Regions from separate parts of the Paenibacillus sp. CMAA1364 genome, predicted to be linked through region 2. Evidence: predicted binding sites of a transcription regulator. Region 2 holds the regulator's gene; the other holds the start of a gene.
The links. The regulator Rex, encoded in region 2, represses fermentation and respiration genes when NADH is low (regulators of the CRP and FNR family bind a similar motif). The targets are predictions, from matches to a motif close to TTGTGAAATATTTCACAA.

Region 1: a site for Rex is predicted at 2,402-2,419, ahead of ACH8E3_RS08415 (cytochrome ubiquinol oxidase subunit I). Genes of this name have one in related genera too.

Annotation. Positions count from the first base shown of each region.
Region 1 is NZ_JBITNB010000009.1:88,991-93,238, reverse strand. Features, by position in the region: gene cydB (cytochrome d ubiquinol oxidase subunit II) at 1-865, opposite strand, end outside; gene ACH8E3_RS08415 (cytochrome ubiquinol oxidase subunit I) at 852-2,252, opposite strand; gene ACH8E3_RS08410 (hypothetical protein) at 2,566-3,048, opposite strand; gene ACH8E3_RS08405 (YheC/YheD family protein) at 3,383-4,138, opposite strand.
Region 2 is NZ_JBITNB010000001.1:163,899-168,146, forward strand. Features, by position in the region: gene ACH8E3_RS00755 (cell wall elongation regulator TseB-like domain-containing protein) at 1-17, opposite strand, end outside; gene ACH8E3_RS00760 (amidohydrolase) at 66-1,376, opposite strand; gene ACH8E3_RS00765 (redox-sensing transcriptional repressor Rex) at 1,342-2,016, opposite strand; gene dinG (ATP-dependent DNA helicase DinG) at 2,051-4,248, opposite strand, start outside.

The DNA.
Region 1 (4,248 bases), on a different contig from region 2:
AGCTAAATGCATCACTAATCGAGCTAACCATAACACGTGGGAACAATCCGATGAATATGGAAGCGAATAGCACAATGATCACAGCACCCGTCATACTGAAAGCCCAACCGTCTCTTTTGCGAGAAATAAAATATCCTGCTAAGAAATACACGATCACGCCTACAATAGAAGTCACACTAAGAATAGCACCACGTACTTCGAATAGATCTGTTACGTAATACGTCATTACAGCAAATCCAACCAAAAGAATAGCAAGTGGAATTAGTAGCTTCTTAGCCATGTCGCGTGCTCTATCTTGTAAGTCCCCTATGACTCTCAAGGTAGTGAACATTAATCCATGCACTAGACATAGAACGACTACTGTTACTCCTCCAAGCAAGGTATAACTATTCACGATATCTGTAAATCCTGCATTCATATTCATATCTTCTCCAATAGGAACCCCTTGAATAAGACAAGCGAATACAACACCGAATAATAAAGGTGGCAATAAGCTACCGAAGAAGATCACGACATCCCAAGTCTTCTTCCAAGTAACAGAATCTACTTTACCTCTAAATTCAAAGGCTACGCCACGGCCAATTAAGGCCAATAACACAAACACAAGTGCAGTATAGAACCCACTAAATAATGTCGCATACCAATGTGGGAAGGCTGCGAACATCGCACCCCCTGCAGTAATCAACCATACTTCGTTCGCATCCCAGAAGGGACCGATCGAGTTAATTAATACGCGACGTTCAGAATCATTCTTAGCTAATATGGCTGTAGACATGCCTACACCAAAGTCAAATCCTTCTAAGAAGAAGAAACCAATAAACAATACGGCAATCAACAAGAACCACAACTCATTAAGAGACATAATTAACCTCCTTATCAAATGGGTCGTGAGATTCTTCCACATGGGAATCCGAATCATTCGGACCTTTCTTAATGACACGAATGAACAAGTAAACCAATAGAATAGCTAACACCGTGTAAGCTAATGAGAATGTAATTAATGAGAACAAAATTTGACCAGCAGATACATTAGGAGAAATACTATCTTCCGTCTTAAACAATCCAAATACTGTCCATGGCTGACGTCCAATCTCGGTCATAATCCAACCTGCTGAATTCGCAATAAATGGTAATGATATAGACCATATCATGATACGTAGAAACCACTTATTCGTTTGATCTAGCTTTTTACGAGCAACGAGATATGCACCATACATACTTAAAAGGATAAGAACTGATCCCGCTGCTACCATAATGCGGAAACTCCAGAATGTTGTTCGAACGGGTGGAATATAATCCCCTGGACCGTACTTCTGTTCATACTCGGCTTGTAACTGATTCATCCCAATGACTTCACCAGAGAACTTACTATAGGACAAGAAACTTAGCAAATACGGAATTTGGAGCATCTTCCCATTCTCTTTCTCCTTCGGATCTATCGTTGCAAAGACGGTCCAAGGAGCAGGATCGGAGCTAGTGTCCCAAAGCGCTTCTGAAGCAGCCATTTTCATCGGTTGAGTCTCTACTAGATATTGTGCTTGACTATGTCCTACTAGAGCAACACCGATAGAGGACACAAGTCCTACAACAATAGCAATAATGAATGATTTCTTGAAGAACTCATAATCTTGACGTTTCAGCATTTTGTATGCACTAACACCTGTAACAAAGAAAGCCCCTGTCATAAATGCAGCTAGAACGGTATGTGGAATCTCCACTAATGCCTGCCCGTTCGTAATCAATGCAAAGAAGTCGTTCATCTCGGCTCGACCATTATTGATCTCAAATCCAACGGGTCTTTGCATAAAGGAGTTCGCGATTAGAATAAATACAGCAGACATAATCGTTCCTAATGATACTAACCAAATACATAACAAGTGAAGCTTCTTAGATAAACGTTCCCATCCGAAGATCCATATTCCCAAAAAGGTAGACTCTAGGAAAAAGGCTAGCAATGCTTCAATGGCTAGTGGAGCCCCGAATACGTCTCCTACGAATCTAGAGTAATCTGACCAGTTCATTCCGAACTGAAACTCTTGAAGTATTCCTGTTACAATACCTACAGCAAAGTTGATGAGAAACAAATGTCCCCAGAACTTAGCCATTTTCTTGTACACTTCTTTACCTTTGATTACATACATGGTTTCCATAATTGCGATCAATAATGCCAATCCAATAGATAATGGCACAAAAAGAAAATGAAACAGCGTTGTCGACGCGAATTGGATACGTGAGAGCATGACTGGATCCATATAATTATCCCTCTTTCTTATTTCAAATTTTCCATTATCTTATCACTCATGATTAATGATAATGATATTTTTCATATCTTTATATTTTGTCAGAGACTCAGAAAAGGTCATGTGATATTTATCACAGTTAGGGGTGAAAAATAGCCTGAATGTGAAGTTTGTCACACAATATTTAAAAATGACTTGTTACTATTAAAATATCTGGACATTTGTCCAACAAGTAACATGACATTATTTAGAAAGACAATAAAAAGGATCAGCTACTCTATTTTTGTAAAGTAACTGTTCCTATTATCTTTATTAATCTATCTGTTTAGGATTCGCGTTCCACAAAATATTTATTCGTCATATACCAAGCCTCGCCTTTATCCGTAGGGACCTTGCCTTTCTTCTTATCCATGAACACGATCTCTTTACACTTCGAACAGAACCACTTCGTCGTATAGTATTGCGAATAGGTGGTGTATGTCGTTCCACACTTACAATCCACTTTAAAGAACACCAAGTTCTCTTCATAGGCTTGAGATAGCTCATCATTCTTCTCTTGATCAGTCACAGTTATAGGTCTGATCATCTCGACATAATTGGAGAAACGATTCTGTACTTTGAAATCTGCTACAAGGTCTGGATTGAGTCCAAAAAACTCTTTACCTATCGCTGTTATAAATTTAGCATTCAATCTGTAGCATTCTAACCATTCTTGAATCTGTTTATTCGATAAAGGAACCGTTCCTTTGATACCGCTATTCAATGTATATGTCATGATAGTCAGATTCTCGTTGTCTTCGTAATACATTATATCTCGAACCTCCTAACTAATATCTAACTAAATGTACTACTTCTTGCATAGATAATCAAAAGGCTGAAAGAGGGTTGCGACCCTATTTATTCCTAAAAGACTTTAATAACTATGTACTAAGATAGAATAGACGAGAATATAGGTTGTGTTGCTACAGTAGATTCATATCTATAGTTCCTCAAATTATACGTCTAATATATCCTACTAATCAATACTTAAATATCATTATGATTTCAAAAAAAAGGAGTGTATCCCTCTTCTGATGATACAAAGGTAAGTTTACACTCTTCGTTATGGGTAGAATGCATCGCTGATTCATGTCTGATCTACATTAGGTATACATTCGTCTATAACTCATGACCTTTCGATACACTGATTTATCTGATAACTTGTTAAAAATATAGGGGTCGGGGCTCGTATTCACTTCTATAATCCATGGCTTCATAGATACATCAAGCCCTACATCGACACCAATCTGATACAGGCTAGGATATTGTTTTTGTAGACGCTTCGCAATCGTAACACCCAACTTCCTCATCTTTTCAAGGATAGCTTGTTGTTCCTTTAGCGTTAAGTGTGGCGATAGCAATTTCTCAATGGCAACGATCTTACCGCCACTATGATAGTTGGTTACAATTTTACCAGGATGCGCTACTCTCCCAATAATACCTGTTGTCTCCCAAGCTCCTTTACTATTACGTTGAACCATCACTCGAACATCAAATCTACGCTTATGATATCTCAGTAGATGTATACCCATCTGAACTAAATAACTTCGCTTCTTAGTGACCTTCAGCAATGAGTTATAGAAAGCATCAAAATCTTTAAAGTTCTTAGCATTCGTTTCAATCTGGTACGTGAATAAGGTCGTACCCTCCCTTTTCATTTCGGCACGAATCACTCCATTTCCATAAGTGCCCCGTTCTGGCTTAATATAAACCATGCCATGTTTCGTGATCATATTCCAAAGGGTCTTCTTCGTTAATTTAAGTGTTGTTGGGATATACCGTCGTATTTCTGGTTGCTGGATCAGCACATTCGTTTTGGTCCACTTACTTGTTACTGTCCTCACTTGTTGTCCTTTCATCGTGATCTCTCCCTTTCGGATATATAGATATATGGATAAGGTAACGATAACAATACTCACCTCATTTACCATTCTATTCATCCGTAAAAGGATTGGTATAGGTCGTTAAT
Region 2 (4,248 bases):
TTCTTGTTCTTCTTCAATCCGAACTTCCTTTCTACAGGAATAGGGGTTATCCATTAAGACACAGCTTAACGGCTCAGCAATCCTTCAAAAGCAGACTGCGCTTCATGATGAATACGTTCTTCATCTAAAGTTAAACAATGACCATTCTTCACAACCTGCTGACCATTTACCCATACATGTTCTACATCTTTAGCACTCGCTGAATAGATACAATGAGATATGAAATCCGTGTGTGGTAAGAAATGTGCTTGATCGGTATTAAGCGCTATGAAGTCTGCCTTCATACCCACCGCTAACTTCCCTATAGAATCTAGAAATAATGAACTTGCCCCATATATAGTACCCATTCGAAGTGCTTCCGCAGCAGGTACGGCTGTTGGATCTCCCGAGATCCCTTTATGAATAAGTGCGCTTAATCTCATTTCTTCAAACATATCTAGATTGTTGTTGCTCGCAGGCCCATCGGTCCCAAGGGATACAGGCACACCCGCCTTTAACAGATCGGGTACACGCGCGATTCCACTAGCCAACTTCAAGTTGCTTCCTGGATTATGCGATACACCTACTTGATATTGTGCTAGAATCTGAATCTCTTCATCCGTTAAATGTACACCATGCGCTACAAGCGAAGGTCGTGTAAACATTCCTAATTTCTCCAAGTGTTGAACAGGTCGAAGACCATAGTCTGCCACATTCTGTTCGACTTCACTCTTGGTCTCTGACATATGTGTATGCACAGGAAGATCAAGATCATGTGCCGCCTGTATGAACTTCTCAAAGAATGCTGGTGGACAGGTATAAGGTGCGTGAGGAGACATCATCGTTGTGATTCTTCCTTCGGCTTGTCCATGCCAGTCTTTCGCAAAAGTAATCGCATCATTCAGTTTATGTTGTTGCTCTTCTTGGGTACATAAACCAATGACACCACGGGTAAGCACCCCACGCATACCTGATTCTTGAACAACCTTAGCCACTTGATCCATGTGATCATACATATCTAAGAATGTTGTTGTACCGCCTTTGAGCATTTCTAAGACAGACAGTGAAGTACCCCAATACACATCTTGTGCGGTGAATTTCTCTTCCATTGGCCACATCTTCTCCTGCAACCATACTTGAAGCGCTAGATCATCGCCATAACCTCTTAACAACGACATCGCTGCATGACCATGGGTGTTTACAAGTCCAGGTAAGAATAACAGCTTATTTCCATCTACAATTGGAATATCTTCACTATATTCCGGCTTCTCCTCGCCAATGTACGTAATGAGATCATCCTCTATAACCATATAACCATTCATAACATTCTGTTTATCATTTAGAACAACAAATGTACCATTCTTAATGATCCATTTCTGTCGTTTGTTGTGTTCCATTGTCTGAATCTTCCTTTCCGTTGCTTAAGTAATACGCAAGACTGAGCATATCTGTTGTAAAATCCGCTGCATGTATTCGAACGTTGGCTGGTGATTTTATAACGATTGGGGCGAAGTTCAAGATCGCTTCTATTCCCGCTTCCACCAATGTATCAGCAACCATTTGAGCTTCATGCTCAGGAACGGTAATAATCCCAATTCTAATATGGTGTTTCTTAATCGTATCAGACAATTCTTCCATAGGTTGAACCATTAATGTATTAATACGTGTTCCCACCTTCTGTGGGACAGCATCAAACACAGCTACGATCTTCAGATTCTCTTTCAGATAAGCATTATAATTAGATAACGCTTGCCCTAGATTACCCGCTCCTACAAGCACAACGTTAATTTGTTGGTCTAAATTAAGAATATGTCGTATTTTTTCAATTAAATAAGGCACGTCATATCCAATACCCTTTTTACCGAAATCGCCAAAATAGGCAAGGTCCTTACGGATTTGTGCTGGATTCAGATCTAATTTCTGACCGAGTTCCTGTGAAGAAACGGTACCCACTTCTCTTTTGTATAGCTCTGATAGATATCGTAAATACACAGGTAATCTACGAACAACAGCCTCTGAAATTTTATCAGATTTCATATTTAATCCTCCTATTGGATAACAAATAGATATATTAAGAACGGTCGCCGTCTTCTAACCATTCTGAAATTCTTGGAATCATTTGATTCGTCGGCATATGTTCCATCTTAGGTCCAGGTAATGAATAGAGGAAGTACTTTCCATAATATGAGTCAATTACACGTGTATCATATACAATCACGATCCCCTTATCACTTGCTGTACGAACCAATCTGCCGAACCCCTGTTTGAAACGAATGACCGCTTGGGGAACAGATAGCTTCATGAATGGGTTCTTTTTTTGCTGCTGTAATAACTCACTCTTCGCCTCAACCATCGGATGATTAGGCGGTTGGAATGGCAATCTGACAATCGCTAGACAAGTCAAAGCTTCGCCGGGTATATCTACCCCTTCCCAGAAGCTATTCGTCCCAAGCAGAACAGAGGCACTACTATCTTGGAAGCGACGGACCAACTTACTTCTGCTTCCATTATCAACACCTTGTCCTAGCACGACAATATCTGTTGCAGATAATGCTTTTGTTAACGGTTCATAGACTTGACGAAGCATACGATATGACGTGAACAACACCAACATCCTGCCTTTGGTTATTACGGCTGTTTCTGCAAGCGACTTAACTAACATTTCGACGAATAGTGAATCGCCTACACTTCCCTTTAGGCTCGGGAAATCTCGAGGAATGATTAGCAATGCTTGATCTCGATAACGGAAAGGAGACGGTAATTGAACCGTGACCAAGTTACCTACATCGGCAGCATGCTGTAGCCCCAGATTCTCAATCATGTACTGAAAACTCTTATCAATAGAGAGGGTTGCAGAAGTAAGTATAATACTTTTCTTCTGATCGAAGAACACTTCCTGTAATTGCTTACTCACATCAACAGGAACAGCATACATCTGTATAGATTTACTACGGTAATGACCATTTGCCTCCATCCAGTATACATTTAATGGATCATTTAGTGATATAAAGAAGTGTAGATTCTCCCGTTGGGTTGCTAAATCTTTCACAAGACCACTAATATCTGTAAGAAGGCTCTCTAAACTGGTGTCATCTAGATTCTCTCTAATTTCATTGATCATCTTATCAGAACTGCGAATGACTTCGCCAAGTGTTACATAGATCTGATTCTCGACTTCTTGTAACACTTGCCATTCCTTTGGTTGTTTGGAAGGCTGTAAGCGTAGCACGAATTGCGCCGTATCCCCAGGTGCTGCATCGCTTCTCTCAGGGAGTAAAGCAAATAACATTTCGCTTAACCGATCCCAATGCTCTTTCACTTCAACTAAATCGCCACTCATCCGATCCGTTAAGACAGCCCAATCAGAAGCTTTCTCATCGTTAGAAGAATGTAATTGTTGTCGAAGAGCAGGAAACTGACCATTGCGGTTGTCTTTATAAAGACGAGCTAACGTGTGGATGACATCGAAATACCTCATATGTAATCCTAAATGTTTACCCGCTACTTCTTCCAAATGATGTGCTTCATCGATCACTAGATATTCATAAGCAGGCAATAGTTGATGCCCTGCCTTTACATCCGTGAATAACTTCGAATGATTCGTAATTACGACATCTGCAATACCCGCTTCGTGTTTAGCACGATGGTAATAGCATTTACGGAACCATGGGCATGCACGACCTAGGCAGGAATCCGAATCGCTGGATACGGTCTCCCAAAAGTCTCCACCACGAGCACCTAAATTCAGTTCCTCATCGTCACCTGTTTGTGTCTGTGTTAACCACACGATCATTTGAGCAGCTAAGATCACGTCTTCTTTAGGATTCGCAAAGTCTCTTCTAATTATTTTATGTTCAAATTTTCTCAAACACAAATAATGTTGTCTCCCCTTAAAAATAGCCGCTTTGAAAGGAAAAGGTACCACTTGTGTCAGAAGAGGTATATCTCGTTCTCTTAATTGTTCCTGTAAATTAATTGTATGTGTACTTACCATAACTTTCTGTTCACGCTTCACACTCTGATATATCGAAGGGATTAAGTAACCCAATGATTTCCCGGTTCCCGTACCAGCCTCAATAAGGAGGTGCTTATCATCATCTAAAGCATTCATAACCTCTGTGAACATCATACTTTGGGACTCACGCGCTTCATATTGTGGCATGATGGAGCGAAGTTGATTCTCTATCAGTTCTAGATATTCGGGAAAGTGCATGTTCTTCAGAGGATTCTCATCTGCATCATCTCGAGGCGCAGAAATATCCGTCCAAT